DNA from 2 places in the Methylobacterium sp. 190mf genome. Region 1 is predicted to be linked to the other one. Evidence: predicted binding sites of a transcription regulator. Region 1 holds the regulator's gene; the other holds the start of a gene.
What was found. Region 1 encodes LexA, which represses DNA repair genes until DNA is damaged. Its sites were predicted from a motif close to TGTTCNNNNTGTGTTCNG; they were not measured.
Positions count from the first base shown of each region.

Region 1 (8,031 bases):
GTCCGGTATGTTCCGGGGCTGGTCGCGGACGGGGCGCGACGGACGGCGAAGGGGCGGCGGAGCGGCGAGGGGCTCGACAGGGCGCCCGTAGCACGAAGAACCCGCTGTAGCACGGGCCGGCGGATGCGTTAAGAATCGCCCGCAGAATCGCACGGCCCCGACGACAGGTCGCGCGGAGCGGGGCGGCGGCGATGCGGCGGATCGGCGCGAGGCGGGCGGACGGCGCGGTCGCGCTGATCGGCCCGCGCGCCCGAGCCCTTCCCGCCGCCCTCTTGGCCGCCCTCCCGGCCGCCCTCCCGGCGCTCCGCGACTGGGTCGTCGCCGGCCTCGCCCGCGAGGCCGAGCAGCGCCGGCTGTTCCCCTGGCTGGCGGTGGCCTTCGGCGGCGGGATCCTGGTCTACTTCGCGGCGGCCGACGGCGCGCCGAGCCTCGCCGCCCCCCTGATCGCGGCCGGCCTCGCGCTGGCGCCGGTCCCCGTCCTCGGCGCGCGGCCGGCGGCCCTGGCGGCGGCGCTCGCGGTGGCGGCCGCGTTCCTCGGCTTCGCGGCGGCGACCTGGCGGGTCTCGCAGGTCGCCGCACCGATCCTCACCCGCACCACGATCGGCCCGCTCGTCGGAACGGTCGAGGCCCTGGACGAGCGCGAGGTGGGCGCCCGGCTGGTGATCCGGGTGGAGAGCTTCGCCGGCCTCGCGCCGGAGGCGCGGCCCGCCCGGGTCCGGGTCTCGTTCCGGAAGACGCCGATCCCGCGTCCCGGGGACGGCGTCGCCGCCACGGCCCGGCTGCTTCCGCCCCCGGAGGCGGCCCGGCCCGGCGGCTACGACTTCGCCCGGGACGCCTATTTCCAGGGGATCGGCGCGGTGGGCTCGCTGATCGGCACCGTCACCGTCCGGGAACCGTCCGGGCCGCCGCCGCTGGGCCTGCGGCTCGCCGCTGCGCTCGACGCGGCGCGCAACGGGCTCACGCGCCGGATCGCGGAGGCCGCCGGCGGCCAGGCGGGTGCGGTGGCGGCGGCCCTGGTGACGGGCAAGCGCGGCCTCATCGGGCCGGCCACCAACGACGCGCTCCGCGCCGCCGGCATCTACCACGTGGTGTCGATCTCGGGCCTCCACATGGTGCTGGCCGCCGGCGTGGTGTTCTGGCTGGTGCGGGCGCTCCTCGCCGCGGTGCCGCTCTGCGCGCTGCTCTGGCCGATCAAGAAGATCGCGGCCGGCTTCGCCATGGTCGGCGTCACCGCCTACTGCGCCTTCTCGGGCTGGGACATCGCGGCCGAGCGCTCGCTGATCATGACCCTGATCATGCTCGGCGCGATCCTGGTGGACCGGCCGGCCCTGTCGATGCGCAACCTCGCCCTCGCGGCGCTGATCGCGCTCGCCCGGGAGCCGGAGGGCCTGCTCGGCCCGAGCTTCCAGATGTCCTTCGGCGCCGTGGCCGGGCTGATCGCCTGCGCGCGGCTGATCGACGGGCGGCTGCTCGTGCGCCCGGGGGCCGGGCGGATCGGGCGGCTCGTCGGGACCGGCCTGTCGGCGATCACCGGGACCCTGGCCACGACCCTGGTGGCGCAGGTCGCGACGGCCCCCTTCGCCACCTACCACTTCCAGACGGTCCAGCCCTTCGGCCTCGTCGGCAACGCCCTGACCCTGCCGCTCGTCTCCCTGGTGGTGATGCCGGCCGCGGTAATCGGCTGCCTCGCCTATCCCTTCGCCCTCGACCGGCCGGTCTGGTGGCTGATGGGGCAGGCGGTGGCCGGGATGCTGGCGATCTCGGACTGGATCGCCGGGTTCGAGCGGGCGGTCCTGGTGCTGCCGGCCTTCGGCGCCGGGGCGCTCGCCCTGCTGACCGCCGGCCTGCTGCTGGGGACGCTGCCGGCCTCGCGCCTGCGCTGGCTCGCCGTGCCGCCGGTCCTGCTCGGGCTCGTCCTCGCGGCCCGGCCCAACCACTACGACCTCTACGTCGACCGGCAGGGCGCGGGGGCCGCGGTGAGGGGCCCGGACGGGCGGCTCGCGGCCCTCGGCAGCCCTTCGGGCTTCGTCCTCGAGCAGTGGCTGAAGGCGGACGGCGACGGGCGGCGGTCCGCGGGGCTGATCGTCCGGTCCGGCAGCGGGCGCTGCGACCGGCTCGGCTGCACCGCCCGGCTGCCGGACGGGCGGGCGGTCGCCCTGGTCCGGGACCGGCGGGCCTTCCCGGAGGATTGCGCCCGCGCCGCGGTGCTGATCACGGGCCTCGCGGCGCCGCCGACCTGCACGGGGCCGCTGGTGATCGACCGGCGCGTCCTCGCCGCCCGCGGGGCCGTGGCCCTCCGGACCGACGGCGACGGCTTCGCCGCGCGCTACGCCCGGGACGACGGCCGCGCCGTGCCCTGGCGGCCGGCCGCCGGGCGCGGGCCGGGACCGCCGCGGCCGGTCACCGCGGAGCCGGGCGACCGCCCCGCGGAGGACGGGGTCGCCGCGACGCCGGAGGCCGACGCCGCGCCGGGCGGAGACCTCGCCCCCGGCGACGCGCCGGCCGAGCCGCTTCAGTAGCGGCGGACGAGGCTCACAAGGCGGCCCTGGATCCGGACCCGGTCGGGCCCGAGCACGCGGGTCTCGTAGGCCGGGTTGGCGGCCTCGAGGGCGATCGACGAGCCGCGGCGGCGCAGGCGCTTGAGCGTCGCCTCCTCGTCGTCGATCAGCGCCACGATGATGTCGCCGGTATTGGCCGTCTCCTGCTTGCGGATGACCACGAGGTCGCCGTCCAGGATGCCCGCCTCGACCATCGAGTCGCCGCGCACCTCGAGGGCGTAGTGCTCGCCGCCGGCCACGAAGTCCGGCGACAGGGTGATGGCGTGGCTCTGGTTCTGGATCGCCGAGACGGGGGTACCGGCCGCGATCCGGCCCATGACCGGGATCGAGATGGCGCGGCCGGACTCGTCGATCATCCGCGTGCTCGCCGGGGCCAGCGGCTGCTTGGACTTACCGCCCTCGACCACGCTCGGCGTGAAGCGGCGCGGCTCGGCGGGGGCCTGAGTCGCCGGAGCGGCCTGGGTCAGGCTCTCGGGGATCCGGATCACCTCGATGGCGCGCGCCCGATTCGGAAGGCGCCGGAGGAAGCCGCGCTCCTCGAGCGCCGTGATCAGCCGGTGGATGCCGGATTTCGACTTGAGATCGAGGGCATCCTTCATCTCGTCGAACGACGGCGGGACACCGCATTCCTGCATCCGGCTCTGGATGAATCGCAGGAGGTCCAGCTGCTTGCGCGTGAGCATCGACGGGGGACTCGCGGCTTGGCGGACCGCCACGTGACGGTCTCCGAAACAAATCACGAACAGGTTAAACGTTCCGCAAGTGTTCCGCAAGAGCGGCACCGCTCGGCTCGGCGCGCCGCGGGCGCGCCCGCGGGAGAAGGTCGAGAAACGCATTGACGGCGCAAGCGGAGCCGTTTCAATGCATCGCGGCGCCCCGCCGGGAAGGCGGCGGATCCGGGGTGCGGGCTGGGACCCTCTTGGAATGACGAGGATGCGACGACCCGCAGCTCTGCTGCCCCTCGGCCTCGCCGCCCTCGGCCTCGCCGGCTGCACCACCGGATTCTCCTACATCTCGCGGAACTACGTGGCGCTCACTCCCCAGGTCGTCACGATCGGCTGCAAGGAGCCCTACGAGGTCTACGACAACCGGCAGCTGCGCCGGATGCTGATCGTGTCCAACGCCCTGCGCGAGTATACCGGCTGCAACCTGAGCGAGGTCCGGATCGATCCGGAGCCGGGCGCCACCCGGGTGAAGCGCTTCCGCACCGCCGCCCGGGCCTATCTCGACGAGACCGTGCGCGAGGATTGCCGGATCACCGGCGAGACCGTGTTCGATCCGCTGAAGACCGAGTTCGCCTACGCCTGCGACGCGCCGATCGAGAAGCGCGGCACCGTGGTCCCCCGCCTGCCGGGCCGCAATCCGGGCCTCGGCGTGCGCTGACCGGCCGGCGGCGCGTCCTCAGGCGCCCGGCTTCGGGAAGGTCCGCTCCGCGGCGTCGCCGGCGGCGGCCAGCAGGGCGCGGGCGAAGGCCCGGGCCTCCGTCCGGTCGAGCACGATCGCGGCGGTGACCGGCGCACCGCCGAGGTCGGCGAGGGCGAGTTCCAGGCGCACCCCGTCGGGCACGGCGCTCGCCTGAAGGCTCCAGCCGGAGCCCCGGTCCGTGCTCTCCGCCATCGTGTTCCTCCCGCATGCCCGGCACGGCGCCGCGCGCCCACCGGAACGGCCAGGCCCGGGACCGCTCCCGGAGCCGCGCTCCGATCTTCCCTGCCTCGCCTGTCCGCGTTCCTCAAGGCCACAGGCCGCGCAGGGGTGGAGATGCGCGCCGTCGCGGATGCCGGCGGCCGCATCGCGGCGACGCGGGGCGGCACGGGTCCGCGCCCGCGCCGCAGCGCGGGCGAGGGCAGGGGCGGCCGGGATGGGAGCCGGCTTCGGGGCGATTGACGCGAGGCCGCCGATGATGTCTCCCGCGGGCTCCGATCAGGTGGAGTTCGAACATGCAAGAGATCTGGTTCCGCACGGGCGAGGCCACGGTGCTGGCGGCCGAGGGCCAGTACACCGACGCCATGCCGGAGGTGCTGATCGGCTCGGTGCGCGGCCCGGTCGGTCAGGCCTTCGCGTCGATGATGGGGCAGGTCCAGGGCCACACGCGGATGTTCGTGGTGCGCGACCTCAACCAGCTCGTGCGCCCGGCCACGATGATGACCACCAAGGTCACGATCCACACGGCCGAGTATGCCGAGCTCCTCGGCGGCGTGGTCCAGGCCGCCACCGGCGACGCGATCGTGGACTGCATCATCGAGGGCATCCTGCCGAAGGACGGGCTCGACGAGCTGTGCATGATCATCATGATCTGGCTCGATCAGCGCTGCGCCGAGGACGACAACCTCGACCAGAAGGACCTCTACCGGACCAACTACGAGGCCACGAAACTCGCCATCGCCCGCGCCCTCAAGGGCGAGCCCACGGTCGACGAGCTGATCGCCAACCGGAAGACCGTGAAGCACTACGCGCTCGACGGCGTGATCGAGTACTGAGCGGGCCCAGGCCACGCATCCTGCCGGCTCAGGTCCGCCTCAGCCCGGCGGGATACGCCCCACCGAGCACAGGGTGCGCATCGTGCTGCTGCCCGGGTCGGTGTAGCAGGACGCCGACCAGCCGTTCTGCTGGATGAACGACTTGCGCCGCTCCGCCAGCGCGGTCCGGTAGGCGGTGGCGATGATCGGCTCGACGGTCGCGGCCGGTTGGCCGATGAGGATCTCGGAGGCCACCGACAGGTCGCGGAAGAAGGTCGCCGAGGGGCTCGGCTCGGCGGAGGTCGCCTGCACGATCGGCTCGGCCCGGCAGGTCACGTCGAACTTGATCGGGCCGGCCACGCGGATGTCGATGCTGGGGCCGGCGCGCTTGCCGACCCGGCCGCCGATCGCGTCGGCGATCTGGCGGGTGAGGTCGTCGCAGCTGTCGGCCCGGGCGGCCTCCGCCAGGAGGGGCAGGGCCGCGCAGGCGGCGAGGAGGAGGCGCGGGACGGCGAAGCTCGACATCGCCGCACTCTACGCGCGGCGCGGGGCCTGTCGAGGGGCCTGTCGAGGGGCTGGTCGAGGGGCTGGTCGAAGTGCCGGCCTCAGTGGAAATCCCGGCTGGGGAACACGCGCCGGTCCGGGGGCACGCCGAAATCCGTGTTCTCGGGCGGCAGCTTCATGCCGGCCTCGCGCAGATCGCGCAGGGCAGCGGTGAGGTCGCGAAACCCCTCCGCCACGAGGTGGACCACCCCGTCCGCCCGCTGGATCCGGCCGCGCACGGCGAGGAACCGCGCCTGCATGGCGATCCGGCGGTTCGCCTCGAACACGGTCTTCCAGACGATCACGTTGGCGATACCGGTCTCGTCCTCCAGCGTCAGGAAGACCACGCCCTTGGCGGTGCCGGGCCGCTGGCGGATCAGCACGAGCCCTGCCACCGTGACCCGCGCCCCCTGGGGCAGCGCCGGATCGAGATGGGCCCGGGCCGGAATCGCGCCGATCCGGGCGAGCCGCCCCCGGAAGAACGCGACCGGGTGCCCCTGGAGCGACAGGCCGGTGGCGGCGTAATCCTCGGCCACGGCCTCGGACGGGGCCAGGGGCTGAAGGTCCACCGCCGGCTCGTGCCGGAACAGGCCGTCATCGGCGTGCCACGCGAAGAGCGGCAGGGGTGCGTCGAGAAGATGGGCGCGGCGCTCGCTCGCATCGGCCTTGGCGGCCTTGCGGGATGACGTCCCTTCCAGGGTGCGGACCATCCACAGGGCGGCGCGCCGGTCGAGGCCGAGCGAGCGGAACGCGTCCGCCTCCGCCAGCCGCTCCAGGGCGTTGCGGGGCAGGGCGAGGGACGCCTGCAGGCCCTCGATGCTGGCGTAGCCGTTGGCGCGCAGCCGCACGAGCCGGCGCATCGCGGCCTCGGGCAGGCCGCGCACGACGCGCAGACCGATCCGCACGGCGTGCAGCGCCGGATCCCCGGCCGGCTCCAGGGTGCAGTCCCAGTCGCTGGCGTTGACGCAGACGCCCCGCACCTCGACCCCGTGGGCCCGGGCGTCGCGCACCAGCTGGGCCGGCTGGTAGAAGCCCATGGGCTGGGCGTTGAGGATCGCGGCCAGGAAGACGTCGGGGTGCCGGCACTTCATCCAGGCCGAGGCGTAGACGAGGAGCGCGAAGCTCGCCGCGTGGCTCTCCGGGAAGCCGTAGGTCGAGAAGCCCCGGATCTGCGCGAAGCAGCGCTCGGCGAAGTCCTGCGGGTAGCCCCGGCGGGTCATGCCGCCCACGAACTTGTCCGCGAAGCCGCCGATCGACCCGACGTGGCGGAAGGTCGCCATCGCCCGGCGCAGCCCGTCGGCCTCGGCCGGGGTGAAGCCCGCCGCCGTGATGGCGATCTGCATGGCGTGCTCCTGGAACAGCGGCACGCCGTAGGTCTTCTGCAGGACCTCCTTCAGCTCGTCCGCCGGGCCGTGATCCGGGTGCGGGGCCGGGTACTCGACCGGGTCGATCCCGGAGCGTCGCCGCAGGTAGGGATGGACCATGTCGCCCTGGATCGGGCCGGGGCGCACGATCGCGACCTGCACCACGAGGTCGTAGAACTCCCTGGGCTTAAGGCGCGGCAGCATCGACATCTGCGCCCGGCTCTCGACCTGGAACACGCCGACGGAATCGGCCTTCGTCAGCATCGCGTAGGTCGCGGGATCGTCCTGCGGCAGGTCGGCCAGCGTCTCGTAGAAGGTGCCGTGATCCTTCTCCAAGAAATCGAGGCCGCGCTTGAGGCAGGTCAGCATGCCGAGCGCCAGCACGTCGACCTTCATCAGGCCGATCGCGTCGATGTCGTCCTTGTCCCACTCGATGAAGGTGCGGTCCGCCATGGCGCCGTTGCCCACCGGCACGGTCTCGTCGAGGCGGCCGCGGGTCAGCACGAAGCCGCCGACATGCTGCGACAGGTGGCGGGGGAAGCCGATCAGCTGGTGGGCGAGGTCGAGCGCCTGCCGGATCGCCGGGTTCTCCGGGTCGAGCCCGGCCTCGCGCACGTGCTGGTCCGGCATGCCGGTGCCCCAGGAGCCCCAGACCGTGTCGGCGATCGCCGCGGTCACGTCCTCGGTCAGGCCCAGGACCTTGCCGACCTCGCGGATCGCCATGCGGGGCCGGTAGTGGATCACCGTGGCGCAGAGGGCGGCGCGCTCCCGGCCGTAGCGGGCGTAGAGGTGCTGGATCACCTCCTCGCGGCGCTCGTGCTCGAAGTCGACGTCGATGTCGGGGGGCTCGCCGCGGTTCTCCGAGATGAAGCGGGCGAAGAGCAGCCGGTGCTTCGACGGGTCCACCGCGGTGATGCCGAGGCAGAAGCACACGGCGGAATTGGCCGCCGAGCCGCGGCCCTGGCAGAGGATGCCCCGGCCGCGAGCGAACTCGACCACGTCGAACAGGGTCAGGAAGTAGCGGGCGTATTTCATCTTGGCGATGAGCCGCAGCTCCTCGCGCAGCGTCGCCGCGACGCCGTCCGGGACCTCGCCGCCGTAGCGCCAGCG
Region 1 is NZ_FNVI01000007.1:80,383-88,413, reverse strand. It holds gene C4T42_RS10165 (ComEC/Rec2 family competence protein) at 192-2,519, shown strand; gene lexA (transcriptional repressor LexA) at 2,513-3,241, opposite strand; gene C4T42_RS10155 (hypothetical protein) at 3,492-3,941, shown strand; gene C4T42_RS10150 (hypothetical protein) at 3,960-4,175, opposite strand; gene fae (formaldehyde-activating enzyme) at 4,496-5,035, shown strand; gene C4T42_RS10140 (hypothetical protein) at 5,075-5,539, opposite strand; gene C4T42_RS10135 (error-prone DNA polymerase) at 5,620-8,031, opposite strand, start outside.

Region 2 (8,031 bases), on a different contig from region 1:
CTGGCCGAGGGCCACTCGATCGACGTCACGACCGGGCTCTGAGGACGGGATTTAGGGATCCAAGCCGATGGCCTTGAAGACATTCAAACCGGTCACGCCGAGCCTGCGCCAGCTCGTGCTCGTCGACCGCCGTGAGCTCTACAAGGGCAAGCCGGTGAAGGCGCTGACGGAGGGCAAGTCGTCCTCCGGCGGCCGCAACAATCTCGGCCGCATCACCGTCCGCTTCCGCGGCGGCGGCCACAAGCGCGTGCTGCGCAACGTCGATTTCAAGCGTCGCGAGCAGCTCGGCGTCGCCGCCACGGTGGAGCGGATCGAGTACGATCCGAACCGCACGGCGTTCATCGCGCTGATCAACTTCCCCGACGGGAAGCAGAGCTACATCCTGGCCCCGCAGCGCCTGCAGCCGGGCGACAAGGTGGTGGCCGGCGAGAGCGTCGACATCAAGCCGGGCAACGCCGCTCCGGTCGGCTCGATGCCGGTAGGCACGATCGTCCACAATGTCGAGCTGAAGATCGGCAAGGGCGGCGCGATCGCCCGCTCGGCCGGCAACTACGCGCAGATCGTCGGCCGCGACCAGGGCTACGTGACGCTCCGCCTGAACTCGGGCGAGCAGCGCCTGGTCCACGGCCAGTGCTTCGCCAGCGTCGGCGCGGTCTCGAACCCGGACCACATGAACATTTCGCTCGGCAAGGCCGGGCGCAACCGTTGGCTCGGCAAGCGCCCGCACAACCGCGGTGTGGCGATGAACCCGGTCGACCATCCGCACGGCGGCGGCGAGGGTCGCACCTCGGGCGGCCGCAACCCGGTCACGCCCTGGGGTGTGCCCACCAAGGGGAAGAAGACCCGGTCCAACAAGCGGACCGACGTGTTCATCCTGTCCAGCCGCCACAACCGCAAGAAGTAATCGCTATGGCACGCTCTCTCTGGAAGGGGCCGTTCGTCGACGGCTACCTCTTCAAGAAGGCCGAGGCGGCGCGGGGCTCCTCGCGCTCCGAGGTCATCAAGATCTGGAGCCGCCGCTCCACGATCCTCCCGCAGTTCGTCGGGCTCACCTTCGGTGTGCACAACGGGCAGAAGCACATCCCGGTCTACGTCACCGAGGAGATGGTCGGGCACAAGTTCGGCGAGTTCTCGCCGACCCGCACCTTCCCGGGCCACGCGGCCGACAAGAAGGCGAAGAGGCGCTGAGATGGGCAAGCAAGCCACCCCCCGCGCGCTCCCCGAGAACGAGGCGAAGGCCGTCGCGCGCATGCTGCGCGTCAGCCCGCAGAAGCTCAACCTCGTGGCGCAGATGATCCGCGGCAAGAAGGTCGACACGGCGCTCGCCGAGTTGCAGTTCTCGCGCAAGCGGATCTCGACCGAGGTCAAGAAGTGCCTCGAGAGCGCCATCGCCAACGCCGAGAACAACCACGACCTGGACGTCGACGACCTCGTCGTGTCCCAGGCCTTCGTGGGCAAGGCGCTGGTTCTCAAGCGTTTCCACGCTCGCGCCCGCGGCCGCGGCGCGCGCATCCTGAAGCCCTTCTCGAACCTCACCATCGTGGTTCGCGAAGTCCGCCAAGCCGAAGCGGCTTGAGGAGGATCTGATGGGTCAGAAAGTCAACCCGATCGGTCTCCGGCTCGGCATCAACCGGACCTGGGATTCCCGCTGGTTCGCCAACAAGGGCGACTACGCGAAGCTCATGCACGAGGACGTCGCGATCCGCGCCGCCCTCATGAAGCAGCTCAAGCAGGCGGCGGTCTCCAAGATCGTCATCGAGCGCCCGCACCGGAAGTGCCGGGTCACCATCCACTCGGGTCGTCCGGGCGTGGTGATCGGCAAGAAGGGCGCGGACATCGAGAAGCTGCGCAAGCTCGTCGGCACGATGACGAAGGCCGACGTGACCATCAACATCGTCGAGGTGCGCAAGCCCGAGATCGACGCCACCCTGGTGGCCGACTCGATCGCCCAGCAGCTCGAGCGCCGCGTCGCCTTCCGGCGTGCCATGAAGCGGGCCGTGCAGTCGGCCATGCGTCTGGGCGCCGAGGGCATCCGGATCAACTGCTCGGGCCGTCTCGGCGGCGCCGAGATCGCCCGCCAGGAATGGTACCGCGAGGGCCGCGTCCCGCTGCACACGCTGCGCGCCGATGTCGACTACGGGACCGCTACGGCGTTCACGACCTACGGCACCTGCGGCATCAAGGTGTGGGTGTTCAAGGGCGAGATCCTCGAGCACGACCCGATGGCCCAGGACAAGAAGGCCCAGGAAGAGGGCGGCCGCTCCGGCGGACGCCGTGAGCGCGATGGCGAGGGCGGCCGCGAGCGCGGACGCCGCGAGCGCGAGCACGCGTAAGGTAGGAAGCCATGCTGCAACCGAAAAAGACCCGCTTCCGCAAGCAGTTCAAGGGCCGCATCCACGGTGCGGCCAAGGGCGGCTTCGAGCTGAACTTCGGCCAGTTCGGCCTGAAGGCGGTGGAGCCCGAGCGCGTCACCGCCCGCCAGATCGAGGCGGCCCGCCGCGCGATCACCCGCGAGATGAAGCGCCAGGGCCGCGTCTGGATCCGGGTGTTCCCGGACGTCCCGGTCTCGTCGAAGCCGACCGAGGTCCGTATGGGCTCCGGTAAGGGCGCCCCGGATTACTGGGCGGCCCGGGTCCATCCCGGCCGGATCATGTTCGAGGTCGACGGCGTTGCCGAGAACATCGCCAAGGAGGCGCTCCGCCTCGGCGCCGCGAAGCTCCCGATCCGCACGCGGGTCGTCCAGCGCATCGCCGACTGAACGGAGGATATCGTGAAGTCGACCCAGAGACTGTCTGATCTGAAGGCGCTGTCGCCGGATCAGCTGAATGACGAGCTGATCAACCTCAAGAAGGAGCAGTTCAACCTGCGCTTCCAGGGGGCCACCGGCCAGCTCGAGAACGTCGCCCGCGTCCGCGAGGTCCGTCGCGACATCGCCCGTGTCCGGACTCTGCAGCGTTCCAAGACGCTGCAGCAGGCCAAGGGCTGAGGCGGGTTTTAGGAGACAACCATGCCGAAGCGCATCCTGCAGGGCACCGTCGTCAGCGACAAGGGTGAGAAGACCATCGTGGTGAAGGTGGAGCGCCGCTTCACGCACCCGGTGATGAAGAAGACCGTGCGGCGGTCGAAGAACTACCACGCGCACGACGAGGGCAACGTCGCCAAGGTCGGGCAGACGGTGTTCATCGAGGAGTGCCGTCCGTTCTCCAAGACCAAGACCTGGAAGCTGGTCGAGGGCGAGGCCGCCCAGGCCGAGGCCGGCGAGGCCGCCTGATCCCGGGATCCCGGCGGCTGCGGTCTCCGCGTCCGCCAGATCCCGGCCCGCGGCGTCGCGGGATGGTGCCTCCTTTGGGGTGACCATCCCGGGGATGCCCGGCGACCGGTACGACGAACGCCCGGACGCAATTCGACTCGCGAGAGCCGGATTCGTGCCGGGCGTCGTCGTTTTCGGCGGCATGTCTGGCGGTTGGGTCCTGGTCGCCGGCGGGCCGAGCCTGCTGCGGGACCGCGGGAGGCGTCGCCATTGCGGCTGGCGGTCGTCCCGTCCCGGCGCGTTGTGTCGGCGTTCGTACGGGTCCTCGCGGGCGATTACCGGATTGGATTGCTGTCGCGGGGCATCCGGGGCTCGAGCCGGGATTTCGTGACTTGCGTCCAGCAAAACGGCGTTCCGGCCTTGCTGGCTGAGAACAAAACGGGTACATAAAGGCGGTGGCGACGCGCGTTGTGAACTGCGTCCAACCCCTTCATAAGGAGCCCGCCAGATGGCCCAGCCCGCATTGAAAGTGGTCGACATGCCCCCGGTGGACAAGGACAAGTCCAAGGCCATTGACGCTGCCCTGGCTCAGATCGAGCGCGCCTTCGGCAAGGGCTCGATCATGCGGCTCGGCAAGAACGACAAGGTCCAGGAGGTCGAGACCGTCTCGACCGGCTCGCTGGGCCTCGACATCGCGCTCGGCGTCGGCGGCCTGCCGCGCGGCCGGGTGATCGAGATCTACGGTCCGGAATCGTCCGGCAAGACGACGCTGGCGCTCCACACGATCGCGGAGGCCCAGAAGAAGGGCGGCGTCTGCGCCTTCGTGGATGCCGAGCACGCCCTCGATCCGGTCTACGCCCGCAAGCTCGGCGTGAACCTCGACGACCTGCTGATCTCCCAGCCCGACACGGGTGAGCAGGCGCTCGAGATCACCGACACGCTGGTGCGCTCGGGCGCCATCGACGTGCTGGTGGTCGATTCGGTGGCCGCGCTGACCCCGCGGGCCGAGATCGAGGGCGAGATGGGCGAGAGCCAGCCGGGCCTCCAGGCCCGCCTGATGAGCCAGGCCCTGCGCAAGCTGACCGGCTCGATCTCGCGCTCGAACTGCATGGTCATCTTCATCAACCAGATCCGGATGAAGATCGGCGTCATGTACGGCAGCCCCGAGACGACCACGGGCGGCAACGCCCTCAAGTTCTACGCCTCGGTGCGCCTCGACATCCGCCGCATCTCGACCCTGAAGGACCGCGACGAGGCGATCGGCAACCAGGTCCGCGTCAAGGTGGTGAAGAACAAGGTCGCGCCGCCCTTCAAGCAGGTCGAGTTCGACATCATGTTCGGCGAGGGCGTGTCGAAGGTCGGCGAGCTGATCGACCTCGGCGTGAAGGCCGGCATCGTCGAGAAGTCCGGCGCCTGGTTCTCGTACAACAGCCAGCGCCTCGGCCAGGGTCGCGAGAACTCGAAGGGCTTCCTGCGCGACAACCCGAAGATCGCCGCCGAGATCGAGGGCTCGATCCGGCAGAATTCCGGTCTGGTCGCCGAGAAGATCCTTGAGAACGCCGCGCCGACGGCGGACGATCTCGACGAGGGCGAGGCCTAGGCCGCGCCGCCGCGGGCCGGCGACGGCGCGCGGCGGACTTGGCGACGTTCGAAGATGCGCGGCCCCGGAGTCTCTCCGGGGCCGCTCTTCGTTGAGCGACGGTGAGCGGAAGCGAGGGGCCGGTCAGTCCGCCATCGTCTTCTTCACGGTCTCGACGAGCTGCTTCAGGCTGAAGGGCTTGGGCAGGAAGTTGAAGGTCTCGCCCTCGGGCAGGTTCTTGCGGAACGCGTCCTCGGCGTAGCCGGACACGAAGATCACCTTCAGGTCGGGCTGATGCTTGCGCACCTCCCGCAGGAGCGTCGGGCCGTCCATCTCGGGCATGACCACGTCGGAGACGACGAGATCGATGGTCTGCGCGCCCTCGCGGACGATCGCCAGGGCCTCGAGGCCCGAGGCCGCCTCCAGCACCGTGTAGCCGCGGGCCGAGAGCGCCCGGCTGTTGACCGCCCGCACCGGGTCCTCGTCCTCGACGAGCAGGATGGTCCCCTGCCCCGTATGATCGGCGGCGGGCTTGCGCGGCGCCGGCTTGTCGACCTTGGCGGGCGGCGTCTTCCCGTTCGGCACAGCGGCGTCGCCGCCCGCGGCCGGCGCGGTGACCGGCTTGGCGTCCGACCCGGAATCGGGATGGGCGGTGGTGGAAGCCGGCGCGAGCGGCTCCGCGCGCGGAAGTGCCGGCTCGGCGGCCGCGACCGGCACCTCCTCGGGCTCCGCCACGGGCACGTGACGCGGCAGGTAGATGCGGAAGGCCGTGCCCTCCCCGACCTTCGACTGCACGTCGATGGTGCCGCCGGACTGCTTGACGATGCCGAACACCGTCGAGAGCCCGAGGCCGGTGCCCTTGCCGATCTCCTTGGTGGTGAAAAACGGCTCGAAGATCTTCTCCATCAGCTCGGGCGGGATGCCCTGGCCGGTGTCGCGCACCTCGATCAGCACGTGGTCGCCCGCCGGCGCCCCACCGCGCCCCTCCGCCCCGGCGGCCGCCCCCGGATCGGAGACGTTCTCGGTGCGGATCATCAGCTTGCCGCCCTCCGGCATGGCGTCGCGGGCGTTGACCGCCAGATTGACGATCACCTGCTCGAACTGGTTGACGTCGGCCTTCACGGGCCAGACCTCGCGGCCGTGCTTCAGCTCCAGCGCGACGCGCTCGCCGAGCAGCCGCTTGAGGAGGAGGGTCAGCTCGGAGAGCGCCTCCCCGACATTCATCACCTCCGGGCGCAGCGTCTGCCGGCGGGAGAACGCCAGGAGCTGGCGGACGAGGCCCGCCGCCCGGTTGGCGTTCTGCTTGATCTGCATGATGTCCTGGAAGGCCGGGTCGGTCGGCCGGTGGCTCGCGAGCAGCAGGTCCGAGTAGCCGATGATCGCCTGCAGGACGTTGTTGAAGTCGTGCGCGATGCCGCCGGCGAGCTGGCCGACCGCGTTCATTTTCTGGGCCTGGGCGACCTGCTGCTCCAGCTGGCGCTGCGCCGTCGTGTCGAGGGCGTAGAGGATCACCCGCTCGGCCTCGTCGGTCTGCTGGCCGGCATCGCCGCCGTCGGCCGGGCTGAGCCAGACCCGGGCCGAGCGGCCGCCGGGCCCGTTGAGCTGGACCTCGATGGGCTCCGGATCCGTCCGCCCGCTCGCGGCGCGGGCGAGCCCGGCCTCCAGGGCGGTCCGGTCGGCCACCGAGTCGGCGACGTTGGGCTCGACCCGCGGGACACCCTCCCCGTCCGGGGCGCCGTCGTCGGCCTGCCGCGGGACCGTGCCGAACAGGCGCGTGAACGAGGCGTTGGCGCGGGCGATCCGGCCGCCGCTGTCGAGGGTCGCGATGGCGATCGGCGAGTTGTTGAGGAAGCGGGCGAGCCGGACCTCGGCGGCGCGCTGCGGCTCGTCGGTCTCGGCCCCGGCGGAGCGGTTGATCACGAAGGTCCGCGACGAGCCGGGCTTGCCGTCCTTGCCGAAGGCGACCCGGTGGTAGAGCCGGACCGGCAGGGTGTGACCGTTGCGGCGGCGCAGGTCGAGGTCGAAGCGGTCGGTGCGGACCTCGCCCGGCAGGCCGGCCGTGCGCACCAGCACGTCCGCCTCCGGGGCGATCTCGGTGAGGTGCGGGCCGCCGGGGCCGACGCTGGCGAGGTCGTAGCCGAGCCAGGCCGCCAGGGTCGCGTTCATGTAGACGATGGCGCCCGCCGGATCGATCGACAGGAAGCCCGCCGGGGCGTGGTCGAGGTAGTCGATGGCGTGCTGGAGCTCCTGGAAGACGTTCTCCTGCCGCTCCCGCTCGGCAGTGATGTCGGCCACCGTCCAGAGGGAGGCCGACCGGCGCGGGCGCGCGAGGGGCCGCACCGAGACCCGGTACCAGCCGAAGCCGCGCTCGCCGGCCGTGGGGCCGAGGGGCGGCGACATCCGCACCTCCTCGGTGTGGGCCCGGGCGTCGCGTGAGGCCTGCGACAGGCGGTAGACCGCCTCGGAGACCTCCGGCGAGCCGACGAGGATGCGCTCCACCGGCACGAGGTTGGAGAAGGTGTCGCCGCTGGCGATCCGGAGATAGGCCTCGTTGGCGTAGATCAGCCGGCCGCCGTCCTCGACGACCAGCTGGCCGTCCGGCGAGGCGTCGACGATGCCCTTGGTGATGTCGTCCCGGGCGGCGCTGCCGCTGAGCTGGAGCGCCCCGATGGCGAGGGCGAACAGGAAGAACACGCCCGCCATGGCCAGCAGGGCCAGCAGCCAGACGATCAGCGACTGGGCCTGCTCGTTGGCCACGAAGGACAGGCCGATGGCCGCGCCGACCAGCAGGCCGGCGAGCACGAGGAGCAGGCCGACCCGGCCCGGCTGTTCCGAGCGGTCGATCGAGCCCGTTCCCAGCAGGGACGAGGCCTGCGCGACCGGGGGACCCGAATTCTGCGGGCCCGCGGCGGGCGCCGGAGGTCCAGTGACGTCGGCCATCGGCTTCATTCCAGAACAGTCACCCGGTTAGTCCGCCGGCCATATCAGGACATGCGGGGCGCGGCATCAGTCTCGTCGCGCCAAGCCTTGACACAGCCTCGCGAAAAAAGGTGGAGGAAGCGTGGCTTTCGCCCCACCGGGCGTTCGGCGAGACGGCGCGGCGCGCGGATCGCGCGGGGCTACGCCGCCCGTCTCCGCAGGCGCAGCACGAACCCGATGACCTCCGCCACCGCGCGGTAGTGCTCGGCCGGGATCTCCCGGT
Region 2 is NZ_FNVI01000015.1:2,722-10,752, forward strand. It holds gene C4T42_RS18190 (50S ribosomal protein L23) at 1-42, shown strand, start outside; gene rplB (50S ribosomal protein L2) at 68-904, shown strand; gene rpsS (30S ribosomal protein S19) at 910-1,188, shown strand; gene rplV (50S ribosomal protein L22) at 1,190-1,576, shown strand; gene rpsC (30S ribosomal protein S3) at 1,587-2,333, shown strand; gene rplP (50S ribosomal protein L16) at 2,345-2,758, shown strand; gene rpmC (50S ribosomal protein L29) at 2,771-2,986, shown strand; gene rpsQ (30S ribosomal protein S17) at 3,008-3,271, shown strand; gene recA (recombinase RecA) at 3,759-4,850, shown strand; gene C4T42_RS18235 (PAS domain-containing sensor histidine kinase) at 4,974-7,769, opposite strand; gene flhB (flagellar biosynthesis protein FlhB) at 7,949-8,031, opposite strand, start outside.
Region 2: the regulator LexA is predicted to act here: its motif matches at 3,680-3,697, upstream of recA (recombinase RecA).